2 linked regions of the Nitrosospira lacus genome follow. The protein of the gene in region 2 interacts with the protein of the main gene of each other region in a pairwise test. Links are inferred from orthologs where the notes say so. Each region holds a gene or a part of one and is shown on either strand. Other genes may lie near its edges.

Region 1 (5,597 bases), 110 kb from region 2 along the record:
CAGGAGGGCAACATCGGTCTCATGAAAGCGGTCAAACGCTATGACCCTGAGCGTGGCGTACGGCTGGTATCGTTCGCGGTGCACTGGATCAAGGCGGAAATTCACGAATTCATACTGCGCAACTGGCGACTGGTAAAAATCGCCACAACGAAGGCACAGCGGAAATTGTTCTTTAACCTGCGCAGCATGAAGCCGGTTCTGGATACCATGAATCCTGCGGAAGTTAACACCATGGCCAAACAGTTAGGCGTCAAGGCCGAGGAAGTGGTAGAAATGGAAACCCGTTTCAACGGGCGCGATATCTCGCTGGAACCACTATCTGAAGACGATGACGATACATTCAGTCCCGTCGCTTATCTTACCGATGGCTCGGAACCGCCACAATTGCTGGAGGCCGAACAAACCAGGCGTTTGCGTGGGGAAGGGCTGGAGCGGGCGCTGGCAAGCCTGGATGCACGTAGCCGGCACATCATCGAGGCGCGCTGGCTGCGTGAAAACGATAGCGCAACGCTGCATGATCTTGCCGGTGAATTGGGCGTATCTGCCGAGCGGATACGCCAGATCGAAGCCAAGGCAATGGAGAAAATGCGGGGGGCGATGGTAGCGGTTGCATAATAGTCAAGTAATCGGGAACGGGAAGTCGCATATCGGGCCCGATTATTGATGTCATAAAATTAACAGCGGCGAAACGAGCTCGCGACCCTTTTCCTTTTCCTTGTGACCGTAAAAGAAGTCTTCATTTTTAGCGTAGCGTTATTGCTGTCCGGCTGCGTTACACCGCAAGTCACGCGACCCTCCATGGATCCTGTGAATTTGAAGGGATTCCAGAAAATAGAGTTGATCGTAACCGATTCCGTCAACACCGCCTATTCCAAAAACGGCCTGCCCATGTTTGCAGGCCGGCTCAGAGGCAGGCTGCAATCCATAGGGTATGCGCTGGTCGACGCGGCCCCCCAAATGATTCTTGAGGTGAACGTACATGAATTTGATCCGGGAAACCGGGCTCTGCGTACACTGATTGGTTTCGGGGCGGGGCGGGCGGTCTTGAAGTACACCGCCCGTTTCAAGACCCCCATGGGTAAGCTGTTGGCGGAACTTGAGGGCGGCAAAGCCTACCATGGTCTGGAGTTGGTGGATAATCCCACGTTCAAGTCCGACGAGGCAACGCGCATGGGATTGATCGCATATTCAGTCAGTCAGATTGGGGAGTTTATCGAGAAGAACGGGAGCCAGGAGTGAGGAATAACACGCTGCCGATGAAGGTAGGCGGTCATATGTCTAGCCTTCTCAACCTTCATCGTCCGGTCCTGACAGAAAATTGGCGCCATTTGACTATTTCCGTATAGCTTTTCAGCATAACTGACGATCCCGATACTGTCTAATTGCTTTCCGCCCACTGTTCCGGGGTGAGGGTTTTCATGGACAGGGCATGAATCTCCTGCTTCATCCTGTCACCCAGTGCGCGGTAGACCAGCTGGTGTTGCTGCACCATATTCTTTTCCCGGAATTCAGCGCTGACGATGATGGCGCTGAAATGACGGCCGTCATCGCCTTCGACACGCACCAGCTCGCATGGCATTGAGGCTTCAATATGATTTTTTATGCTTTCTGGTGTGACCATTTTTTCTTCCTTTATATTAATGATTCTTCAATCTAAATCTGGTAGTTGGACGGGATGATTTAGGTTTAATGCCAAGCAATTATTCCGATTTCGAATAATTGCTACTCTGGCGATTCGTCTTCGATCCGTAGACTGTGCGCTATCTAAACAAGCGTATTTATCAAACCTGTGAAGCGGATCGTCACAAAATATGGATTTTTATGATGCCCTTAATGGCGGATCTTATAGCCCGCCTTAAGCATCCCCAATGTCAGCCATGATACCGCCAGAAAGCACGCCAACACAATCCCGAGGCTGACATAGGGTGAAATATCCGACACACTGAAAAAACCGTAGCGGAAGCCATCGATCATGTAAAAAAACGGATTCAAGTGTGACAACCCCTGCCAGAAGGGAGGTAACGAGTGGATTGTGTAGAACACTCCGGATAAAAACGTCAGAGGCAGAATGACAAAATTCTGAAATGCGGCCAACTGATCAAATTTTTCTGCCCAGATACCGGCAATAATGCCTAGCGCGCCCAGTAACGCGCTGCCCATCAGGGCAAACACGAATACCCATAGAAATGAGCTTACCGGTATTTCGAAAAATCCGAGTGTCACCAGGTAGACCCCCAGTCCCACCGCCAGGCCGCGCATCACCGATGCCAGCACATAGGCCAAAAATATTTCCTGGTAGGAAAGCGGCGATAACAGGACAAAGACGAGATTGCCGGAGATCTTCGATTGAATCAAGCTGGATGACGAGTTGGCAAAAGCGTTCTGCAACATGGCCATCATCACCAAACCCGGAACCAGAAAGACGACGTATGCCACACCGGGATAGGCCTGCACGTGTTCTTCCAGCACATGAGAAAAAATCAGCAGATAGAGCAACGTCGAAAGCATCGGCGCCAATACGGTCTGCAACCCGACTTTCCAGAAGCGCAGCAACTCCTTGTGGAGCAGGGTAAGGAACCCTGTCATCGTACTGGCTGCGGATTTTCGGTATGGCCCATGACTTTCACGAATACTTCTTCCAGATCAGGCTGCAACACCTGCATTTCCAGGACTTGCGCCCCTGCCATGCGCAACGCCGCCATTACACTTTCCAGCTGGGAATACTCTCTGATCGCCAGGATGTAGCATTCGTCCTCATGGCTGCTCATTAACGATTGTAGCGATAAAGGCAATATATCGGGCGATAACCGCAATCGCACCAAAAATCCGGAAACGCTATTAACAAGATTCCTGATGCTGTCGAGCGCGACGATATTACCATGTTTGAGCATCGCTACGCGGCTGCATAAAGCTTCTGCTTCCTCGAGATAATGGGTTGTAAGCACGATGGTGTGGCCGTCGTGGTTCAACCGTTTGATGAAACGCCAAAGCGCCTGGCGCAATTCCACATCCACCCCGGCGGTGGGTTCGTCCAGAATGATCACCGGGGGCTTGTGCACCAGCGCCTGGGCCACAAGCACGCGTCGCTTCATGCCACCGGACAACGTACGCATGTTGGCATCGGCTTTGTCGGTAAGATCCAGATGGTGGATTATCTCCTCTATCCAGGAGTTGTTATTCTTCAGGCCATAATAACCTGATTGAATAACGAGCGTTTCCCTGACGGTAAAAAACGGATCAAATACGAGTTCCTGCGGCACCACGCCCAACATGCGCCGCGCTTCCCGGTAATCGGCAACGACATCGTACCCCATTACCCTGGCGCTGCCGCTGCTGGCAAGAGTCAGACCCGCAATAATGTTGATGAGCGTGGTCTTGCCCGCACCGTTGGGACCAAGCAGCGCAAAAAACTCGCCGGTATCGATTTCAAGATCGATACCGCCCAAAGCCTGCAATGCACCGAAGCGCTTATGTATCTGCTTGACTTCAATTGCCGGCGTCATTGGGATGTAATCAGGATAAGGAATATCGGAGGAGGCGTGCGTAACGGGCATGGGTAGCGATTTTGGGTATTCCCCATGCGAGCCGCCCGCCGCTGGCCGGGAAGTGCCAGTTTTTGGCACTTCATCCCACGCATAGCCGATTTTTGATTTACGCCTGAAGTATCAATTCGGAAACACCATACAGTTGAGCCAGGCCTCGCAGGTTTTGCGGCATGTTGGCGAAACCCATCCGGTGATTACGGCGACCAGCCTCGCGCTGCCATTCCAGCAACATGCTGACGGCTGAAGAGTCCACTTCAGTCACTCGCGCCAGATCGATTACCAGATTATCATGATTGAACAATGCAATGCCCTGCTCGACCACCGTAGCCACATTATTGAAGTTGATGGATCCCTCGACGCTCAGTTTGCCGTCGCCGGACAGAACTACTTCAGCCATTCTGCCGCATCCGATAGTTGACGGAAAACGTCGACGTGCAAAACATCTCCATGGATCATAGCGCCAAGCTGAAAAATGAGTGAAAAGCAGGCAGATCAGCGGACTGATTCAGGATTATCGATTACTGCGCATCAGCCTTTTTATCCGCGGCTATCAGCGAGCGATTTTTATCCACCAGTGTTTTGAGTAATTTATCGACGCCGCCATCGCGAACCTGGTTATTGAAAGTGCTGCGGTAATTGGTTACCAGACTTACCCCCGCGACCGTGACGTCGTACACTTTCCAGCCCTCACCGGTTCTTTCCATGCTGTAGTCGATGGGAACCGGCTGCTGACCGTGATCTTGCATCACCTTCGTCTTGACTGTGGTATCGGTTTCATCCGCCGCAGTTTTGAGCGGCTCGACCTTGATGGTATGGTCGCGATAATCGGTCAGTGCGTTGGAATAGGTGCGCACCAGAAGGGTACGGAACTCCTTCACCAATTGCTGCTGTTGGTCAGGCGTCGCCTTGGACCAGTTCTTGCCCATCGCCAGGCGCGTCATGCGGGTGAAATTGAAATGCGGCAGTATCTTGGCCTCCACCAGGTCAAGAATCTTGGCGTGACTGCTTTGCAAGCTCTTGTCCTGCCTGACAATTGTAAGCACCTCCTGAGCGGTGTTATCCACCAGCTTATCGGGACTGGTGGCTTCCATTGACCATGCGGGCAGCGCAGGCAGCCACACCGCCAGCAATACAAAGATACCAAGGTATTTTTTCATGATTTCCTCACTAGAATTTAGTTGAACCGCTCATTTTAACCGCATCATAAGCCGCTGCACCGTGAATATATGACTATTTCTTGCCGCCATTTTCGCTGTCATCGGCCTCAGATGCCTTATTTTCCGATGCCTTATCAAATAGGAATCGTCCGATCATTTCTTCCAGAACCATTGCGGAGTTGGTTTTCATGATTTTATCGCCATTCTTCAGCACTGTCTCGTCGCCACCCGCTGCCAGACCAATGTATTGCTCGCCTAGAAGCCCCGATGTGAGAATGCTGGCGAACGTATCCTTGGGAAATTGATAACGGCGGTCGATATTCATGGTTACCGCGGCATCGAATGTCTGGGTGTTAAACTGAATATCCGCTATACGTCCCACGACCACGCCAGCGCTTTTGACTGGCGCCCTCACCTTCAAACCGCCGATATTCTCGAAATTTCCAATAAGTGTGTAGGTCTCCGCCGTACTGTAGGTACCCAGGTTTCCCACCTTCAGAGCCAGTATCAGCAATGCGCCGATTCCAGCCATGACAAATACTCCGACCCACAAATCCATTGTTGTTCGCTGCATCAGCTCATTCCCCTGAACATGACCGAGGTCAAAACAAAATCCAGTCCCAGAATCGCCAGCGAAGAGGTCACCACGGTGCGCGTGGTCGCGCCGGACACTCCTTCAGCCGTGGGCGATGCATCATACCCCTCGAACACTGCGATTGCTGTTACTGCCACACCAAATACACAAGTCTTGATGACGCCGTTGACGATGTCGTACCGGAAATCCACCGCGTTTTGCATCTGAGACCAGAATGAACCCTCGTCCACACCGATAAGTACCACCGCCACCAAATAACCGCCAAACACGCCAACCACCGAAAACATCGCCGCCAGAAAC
Region 2 (8,311 bases):
AGCCGTCATCTCAAGCATTTTCCGATTACGCCGGAAGTCGACATCGAACCTGACGAAAAAGGTATGTACCATGTTCTGTCGATTGTAGCGGGAGATCAGCCGGGGCTGCTGACACGCATAGCGCAGGTATTGGTAAGCTGCGGTGTAAATGTGCACAGTGCCAGGATAAATACCCTGGGTGAACGTGCCGAAGACACGTTCCTGATCACGGGAGAGATACTGAATGAGACGCGAACCCTGATCCGCCTTGAGACCATGCTGCTGGAGGTACTGCGGACTTCAAGCGCGACCGCCGGCCCCGGAATGCCCCTTGCATGAGGCCGGCTTTAGGATATTTCTTTCAGTGCGCCGCAACCCTGCCGTCGCGTATGGCGAGATCCGGACAACAATTCTCGTAGATTCCGTCGAGAAATCCCCATAGCGCATCGCATGCCCGGGTGGTGGCCGCCAGCACTTCGGCCTGCTTTTCCGGCGTATCGGCAAAGCGCTCGATCAATGCCCATTCCGCTTGCGAGTGGTGCACGTCCGCTTCCTGGTGCACCGTGAAAAACTCGTAACTGTCCGGGTCATCCATTCCATAGAACTTTGCCAGCCCGTCAATTTTTACGGCCGCAATTGCCGGTACTTGCGATTCAAACGCGTGCATCGCCGCAAGTCCAGCATAAAACGGCTCGTTCAGGCAGATGTCCCGGTAGGTCGACACCAGCCTCGCGGTCCCCGGCAAGGCGGCGGCATTGGCCAGGCTCTTGTCGCTGGAACCCAGCGCCAGGGCGAAAGTCTTCCACAGGGCGGGATGGTTCTTTTCACCGTGCTCTTCGCTGATCAGATTCTTCAATACTTCCTGGCGCACGCTGATGTCGCCGCTGTGCGTTTCGCTATGATGATGCGGGGTATTGAAATGCACCGCGCTCAGATAGGTCGGCTCGGCCAGCACATTATGAAAATACTGCTCCGCGTAGTGGCGTAATTGCTCCTTCGATAGCTTGCCTTCGGTCCACGCCACATAAAAAGGATGCTTGAGCAGATGCCGCGCATCAATGATGGAGTCTATCCTTTGCTTAAGAGATATGGGGGTTGTCATGCTGACAGAGCTTCCGTTTGAAAAGTATTTATTTGGGCGCGCAGTTGCCGCGCGGCTTCGACCATGCGTTCGAGTGCAGTGACAACCTCCGGCCAGCTGCGTGTCTTCAGGCCACAATCAGGATTAACCCATAATTGTTTTGCATCGATCACCTGGCAGGCCTTCTCCAGTAATTCCAGCATCTCGCCGGTTTCGGGAATTCGTGGCGAATGAATATCGTACACGCCGGGCCCGATTTCATTGGGATACTTGAATTGACCGAATCCATCCAGCAACTCCATGCGTGAGCGCGAGGTTTCGATGGTAATGACGTCGGCGCCCATATCGGCGATTGCCGGCAGAATGTCGTTGAACTCGGAGTAGCACATATGAGTATGTATCTGTGTATCGTCCTTCACCCCGGAACTGGATACGCGGAAGGCTTCCACCGCCCACTTCAAGTATTCATTCCAGTCAGCTTTCTTGAGCGGCAGCCCTTCGCGAAAGGCCGGCTCGTCAATCTGGATAATACCGATTCCGGCGCGTTCAAGATCGGCGACCTCGTCACGGATGGCAAGGGCAAGTTGCAGCGCCGTAGTCGAGCGTGGTTGATCATCACGCACGAACGACCACATCAGCATGGTAATGGGTCCAGTCAGCATGCCTTTCACCGGCTTTGTGGTCAGACTCTGTGCGTATTGAATCCAATCCACGGTCATGGGTTCGGGGCGATAGATATCGCCATACAGAATTGGCGGCTTGACACAGCGCGAGCCGTAGCTCTGTACCCATCCATTCTCGGTAAAGGCGTAGCCGCATAATTGCTCGCCGAAATACTCCACCATATCGTTGCGCTCGGCTTCTCCGTGGACGAACACATCCAGTCCGATCTCTTCCTGTTTTCCTACTGCCAGCTGGATCTCCTTGCGCATCGCTTCCAGATACTTCAAATTAGTGAGTTCACCTTTTCTGAACGCGGCACGGGCTTGGCGAATCTCCGGTGTCTGCGGAAATGAACCAATCGTTGTGGTGGGCAAATCGGGAAGTTGAAAACGTTGCCGTTGCAACGCCTGCCGCACCGGGAACGGGCTCGTACGCCGACTGTCATTTCGCGTCAGGCGTTGCAGACGTTCCTGCATTACCGGATTGTGGTTGCGCGGTGACTCACGGCGCTCTTGTCTTGCTCTTGCAGAGGCATCCAGCTCATCACGTATGGCATTTTCTCCCTGGTTCAGCCCCTGTCCGAGGACCGATACCTCTTTTAGCTTCTGTACCGAGAACGCCAGCCAATTCTTTATCTCGCTATCCAGCCGGGTTTCCAGTTCGAGATCGACCGGACAATGCAGCAGCGAACAGCTGGGTGCAATCCACAACCGCTCGCCCAGGGTCGACTGCGCGCGCGACAAGGTCGCCAGCGCCTGTACCAGATCGGCGCGCCATACATTGCGCCCATCAATGATACCCAGCGACAGAACTTTGCTGGCCGGATAGCCTTCCAGAAAAACATCGAGCTGGTCCGGCGCGCGGCACAAATCAATATGCAAGCCATCCACCGGCAGTTTCTTCAAACGCGCAGCATGATTATCCACCGCCTCAAAATAAGTGGCCAGTAACAACTTCGGCAGTTTCGTTCCGGCCCCAGTCAGGGCGGCGTATGCCTGGTCCAGGCCATCCAGCCAGTCATCGTCCACATCGAGCGCCAGGAATGGTTCGTCGATCTGCACCCATTCCACGTCAAGCGATGCGAGCCGGGCCAGAATTTCACGATAAACCGGCAGCAGATGCGCCAACAGGTCGAGCCGGTTGAAGCCGGGCTCCGTTTCTTTGCCGAGATATAAATAGGTCAGCGGTCCGATCAATACCACCTTTGGCGAGATGCCCAGCACTCTGGCTTCCGTCACTTCCCGGAAGAGCTGGGACGATGCGATGCGGAATCTGGTGTGCGCATTGAATTCAGGGACGATGTAGTGATAGTTGGTATCAAACCATTTGGTCATCTCCATCGCCGGCTGACTCGCCGTTCCACGCGCCATTGCGAAATACAGATCCAGTCCGATTTCGTCATTGCCCGCGTTGAATCGCGCAGGCGCCGCGCCGAGCAGCGCTGTCATGTTCAGCATTTGATCGTAAAGTGCGAAATCACCGGCGGGAATCAGGTCAATACCCGCTTCACGCTGTACGATCCAATGGTGTTTCCGTAATTCGGCCGCTTTGATTTGCAGCTGTTGTTCGTCGATATCGCCACGCCAGCACGCCTCTAGCGTCTGTTTCAGCTCCCGGCGCGCGCCGATACGGGGGAAACCGAGATTATGTGTCAAAGCCATGATTGTTCCTCGTTCTGCTCAGCTTAGTTGCTGCAGGCACCCATTCTGTGGCAGACTACGCTATGAATCAAATGAAATGTTCTAAATATATTATGAATGGTATTCATATTTATATTCGAAACCATGCTTGAGCTACGCCACCTCCGCACGCTTGCGGCATTGCATGAAACCGGCAGCGTGTCGCGCGCCGCCAAGCGCGTGCATCTGACCCAGTCTGCGTTGTCTCATCAGATCAAGGCACTGCAAAGCCACTATGGCCTGCCGGTCATACAGCGCCGGGGGCAATCCATCGAGCTCACCGATGCTGGAAAACACCTGGTGGCGCTTGCCGGAAAGGTATTGGCGGAAATTCAGGGAACTGAACGGGATCTCGCTAAAATCTCGCAGCAGGCATCGGGAAGTTTGCGCATCGTACTGGAGTGTCACACCTGTTTTGATTGGCTGATGCCGCTCATGGATGAATTCCGCCAGCACTGGCCGGAGGTGGAACTGGATCTGGTTTCCGGATTTCATGCCGATCCCGTCAAGCTGCTGGAAGAAGGGGGTGCGGATGTGGTCATTGGATCGGAACACAAGCGGCAGCGGGGTATTGTCCATCACCCGCTGTTCCGTTTCGAGATTCTCGCAGTATTGGCACCGGAGCATCCCTTGCGCGCAAAGCGGATCCTGCATGCGGCGGACTTCGCCGATGTCACGCTTATTACCTATCCGGTGCCGGAAGATCGCATCGATCTGATTCTCAACGTTCTGAAACCCGCCGGTATCCAGCCACAGCGGCGCACAGCGGAACTGACCGTCGCCATCCTGCAACTGGTTGCCAGCCGCCGCGGTGTCGCCGCACTACCCAGCTGGGGTATCAAGAACTATGTTGATCACGACTATGTGATTGCCCGCCGCATTGGCGCCAATGGCCTATGGAGCGACCTGTATGCGTCAACACTCAAGGAAACGGCATCCCGCCCCTATCTGCGGGACTTCCTGACAACCGCAAGGAATACCTGCTTCACTACATTGGACGGAATTATCCCGCTGGAATGACGGTTTCACTGACCGGACAGCAATACACGAAGGAATCGGTAAAAACGGAAGGGGAAAAATCAGGGAAGATGATTACTCAAAACCGGTGAGCAAACGTCTTATCGTTTGCTCACCGTTAATGCTAGCTTAGTGTATCGTAACCGCAGCTTCTTCCTCGCAAGCCAGGTCTGAGCAGTAATTCTCGTAGATTCCGTCGAGAAATCCCCATAGCGCATCGCATGCCCGGGTGGTGGCCGCCAGCACTTCGGCCTGCTTTTCCGGCGTATCGGCAAAGCGCTCGATCAATGCCCATTCCGCTTGCGAGTGGTGCACGTCCGCTTCCTGGTGCACCGTGAAAAACTCGTAACTGTCCGGGTCATCCATTCCATAGAACTTTGCCAGCCCGTCAATTTTTACGGCCGCAATTGCCGGTACTTGCGATTCAAACGCGTGCATCGCCGCAAGTCCAGCATAAAACGGCTCGTTCAGGCAGATGTCCCGGTAGGTCGACACCAGCCTCGCGGTCCCCGGCAAGGCGGCGGCATTGGCCAGGCTCTTGTCGCTGGAACCCAGCGCCAGGGCGAAAGTCTTCCACAGGGCGGGATGGTTCTTTTCACCGTGCTCTTCGCTGATCAGATTCTTCAATACTTCCTGGCGCACGCTGATGTCGCCGCTGTGCGTTTCGCTATGATGATGCGGGGTATTGAAATGCACCGCGCTCAGATAGGTCGGCTCGGCCAGCACATTATGAAAATACTGCTCCGCGTAGTGGCGTAATTGCTCCTTCGATAGCTTGCCTTCGGTCCACGCCACATAAAAAGGATGCTTGAGCAGATGCCGCGCATCAATGATGGAGTCTATCCTTTGCTTAAGAGATACGTTGGTTGTCATGGTTTTCCTCTTCAACAGAGATGGGTAATCGAGCAGCATATCATCCCGAAATAATATCGTGAAGTCAAATTTGGCGACTAAATTACCGTTGCCATAAATTAGGCGCCAATATAGCCCTACCCGTAAAACCATTCCTTGCCGCATCCACTTGCGCCTTATTAACGGCTACACTGCTGTCTTTATCGGTTTTACCTGCCTTTGGATTACCTTTATGGATGAGCAATCCAGCCTGCTGGCGTTATTCACCAGCAGTTTTCTTGCCGCCACATTGCTCCCCGGTGGCTCGGAAGCAGTGCTATTCGGCGTTTTGACCGCCTATCCCGAGCTTTACTGGTCTGCCTTGGGGATCGCCTCGGTGGGCAATACCCTGGGCGGTATGAGTTCATACGCTATCGGGCTTCTCCTGCCTGATGAAAAAGCATTTCTGAAAAAATCCGGAGGGAATATGCGTGGACTGGCGTGGGTGCGTAACTATGGCAGTCCGGTACTCTTTCTGGCCTGGGTACCGATCATCGGCGATCTGTTGTGTGTCGCTGCGGGGTGGCTTCGGATCAACTGGATACTGGCAATGCTGTTCATGGCTGCCGGAAAGTTCGCGCGTTACTGGGCAATCGCGGCGGCCATGAGTCCCTAGCTCAATTGGCTGTTTGCCCGATAAAAAATCCGGCTGCTGACTTATCGGCCAGCTTATCGGTTCTCGCCGATTCTATCGGTCCTCTATCGATCCTTGCGCAAGATCAAACCATCTCCGTCATTTCTGAAGCAGCTTCTGCAGTTCACCGCTCTGGTACATTTCCGTCACGATGTCGGACCCACCGACAAACTCGCCGTTGATATAAAGCTGCGGAATGGTCGGCCAGCTTGAGTACTCCTTGATGCCCTGCCGGATTTCCGGTTCGGCAAGCACGTCCACCGCGAAAAGATTATCCACCCCGCACGCATTGAGGACTTTCACCGCATGGGCGGAGAAACCGCACTGGGGGGCTTGCGGCGTACCTTTCATGTAGAGCACCACGGGATGGGTGGTCACTTGCTGTTTGATGGTTTCTTGCGTATTCATGTCTGGCTCCTCGTCAATTTAATCAATCTGAAATCAGATTATGGGAAATGAAACTGTTTTTCAAGAGATAGGGTTCATTCATCTCGGTCAATATATCCCAACATCACATTCTAACAGCTTCTCGCGGGAAACTTCCAAGCCGTCCGCCACTGATCCGCATTATGCCTGCCAGATCAGGATGGGAAAACACCCCGCGGAAACCCGCTTTACCCAGCAGATGCCTGCATGCTTGCGCCTGATCATAGCCATGTTCGAACAGCAGCACACCGTCCGCAACCAGATAACGGGGAGCGGACGTGATGATGCAGCGAATGCAGTCAAGGCCGTCGCTACCTGCTTCTCCCGTGAGTGCCATGCGAGGCTCGAAGCGCAGGTCGCCCTGAGCGAGATGAGGGTCACCGCTGGCAATGTAGGGAGGATTGGAGACAATGAGATCGAATCTTTCCCCGGAAAGCCCACCAAACCAATCGGCTTCGATGATGCGCACATTGCTCACATTGAGCTGCCGGGCATTCATTTTGGCTACGGCCACGGCATCGGACGAGAAATCCACCGCCACGATATCGGCTAGCGGACGATGCCTGGCTAGGGTCAATGCGATGGCGCCACTTCCGGTCCCCAAGTCAAGAACCTTGCAAGGACGGTCCGGAGAAATCCGTTGCAACGCCAAATCCACCAGCAATTCGGTTTCGGGCCGGGGAATGAGTACCGCCGGCGTAACATTGAAATCCAGGCTGTAAAACTCACGTTTTCCCACAAGATAGGCGACCGGCTCGCCATGAACGCGCCGTGTCGTCAACAGGCAAAAAGATTGCGCTTGTTCCGCAGTAAGCTCTTGCTCGGGATGGGTGGCCAGATGGGCGGGGCTGACGCTGAGCACACTTTGCAGCAGCATCCGCGCGTCGGTATCGCCAATGTCCCGGCGCGCTTGGTGGAGCGCTTGCAATATGGTGATTTGCGGCATCGCGGGATTCAATAATCGCGCAAAAATGGGAGTTTAATACCGAGATCGCCTACTCGCCCATCGCCGCCAATTGCTCTGCCTGATGCTCGGACATGAGTGCTGAGCACAGTTCGCTCAAGTCTCCATCCATGATCTGCTCGATCTTGTAAAGCGTGAGATTGACTCGGTGATCGGTTATTCGGCCTTGCGGAAAGTTATAGGTACGAATGCGTCCCGCGCGGTCGCCGCTACCGATAAGCGATTTGCGGGTAGCCGCCTGTTTGCTCTGCTGTTCCTGCGTTTGCTTATCGCGGATGCGCGCGGCCAGAACGCTCATCGCCTGTGCCTTGTTCTTGTGCTGCGAGCGTCCATCCTGGCACTCGACCACGATACCGGTCGGCAAGTGGGTGATACGCACCGCGGAATCCGTCTTGTTGATATGCTGACCGCCCGCGCCGGAAGCGCGAAAGGTATCAATTCTTAATTCCGCCGGATTCAGCACCACATCCATGATTTCGTCCGCCTCGGGCATTACCGCGACGGTACAGGCGGACGTGTGAATACGACCCTGAGTCTCGGTAGCGGGCACACGTTGCACACGATGACCGCCTGATTCGAACTTGAGTTTGGAATAAGCGCCGTTACCGATGATCTTGGCGATGATTTCCTTGTACCCCCCCGCTTCGGACGGGCTTTGCGAAATAATTTCCACCTGCCAGCGCTGGCGCTCCGCGAAGCGCGCATACATGCGAAACAAATCACCCGCGAATAACGCGGATTCGTCCCCGCCTGTCCCGGCACGGATTTCGAGAAAAATACTGCGCTCGTCGTTGGGATCCTTGGGCAGTAGCTGTTTCTGCAATTCCGCCCCGATCTGCGTGAGCCTCTCCTTGCCCTCGCGCATTTCGGCGTCGGCAAACTCGCGCATTTCGGCGTCGCCGCACATCCCCTGCGCGGTTTGAATATCGCGCTCGCTCTGGAGATAGGCATTGTAAAGCTCCACTACAGGCGCGATC

The links. The genes of interacting proteins can lie anywhere in the genome.
Region 1: the proteins of grxD (region 2) and EBAPG3_RS02750 interact in binary tests that used the Escherichia coli proteins (3 or more experiments, as listed by UniProt). The link is inferred for Nitrosospira lacus from one-to-one orthologs.

What each region holds. Positions count from the first base shown.
Region 1 is NZ_CP021106.3:598,534-604,130, reverse strand. The notes cover bases 1-2,817. They hold EBAPG3_RS02750 (BolA family protein), read right to left. Parts: upstream 1,622-2,817; coding sequence 1,379-1,621; downstream 1-1,378. Other genes in these bases: EBAPG3_RS02740 (ABC transporter ATP-binding protein), read right to left, coding at 2,583-2,817; EBAPG3_RS02745 (ABC transporter permease), read right to left, coding at 1,831-2,586; EBAPG3_RS02755 (DUF4410 domain-containing protein), read left to right, coding at 799-1,239; rpoH (RNA polymerase sigma factor RpoH), read left to right, coding at 1-615. Also shown: more of EBAPG3_RS02740, read right to left, coding at 2,818-3,503; EBAPG3_RS02735 (STAS domain-containing protein), read right to left, coding at 3,652-3,942; EBAPG3_RS02730 (MlaC/ttg2D family ABC transporter substrate-binding protein), read right to left, coding at 4,064-4,702; outer membrane lipid asymmetry maintenance protein MlaD, read right to left, coding at 4,776-5,276; lipid asymmetry maintenance ABC transporter permease subunit MlaE, read right to left, coding at 5,276-5,597. UniProt on the Escherichia coli protein: Involved in cell resistance against acid stress.
Region 2 is NZ_CP021106.3:707,009-715,319, reverse strand. What follows is about bases 4,699-7,449. They hold grxD (Grx4 family monothiol glutaredoxin), read right to left. Parts: upstream 6,353-7,449; coding sequence 6,044-6,352; downstream 4,699-6,043. Other genes in these bases: prfA (peptide chain release factor 1), read right to left, coding at 7,366-7,449; prmC (peptide chain release factor N(5)-glutamine methyltransferase), read right to left, coding at 6,456-7,316; EBAPG3_RS03245 (YqaA family protein), read left to right, coding at 5,504-5,926; EBAPG3_RS03250 (4-aminobenzoate synthase), read right to left, coding at 4,699-5,292. In the rest of the region: EBAPG3_RS03270 ([protein-PII] uridylyltransferase), read left to right, coding at 1-318; EBAPG3_RS03265 (4-aminobenzoate synthase), read right to left, coding at 341-1,081; metE (5-methyltetrahydropteroyltriglutamate--homocysteine S-methyltransferase), read right to left, coding at 1,078-3,384; EBAPG3_RS03255 (LysR family transcriptional regulator), read left to right, coding at 3,508-4,422; more of EBAPG3_RS03250, read right to left, coding at 4,549-4,698; more of prfA, read right to left, coding at 7,450-8,311. UniProt on the Escherichia coli protein: Monothiol glutaredoxin involved in the biogenesis of iron-sulfur clusters.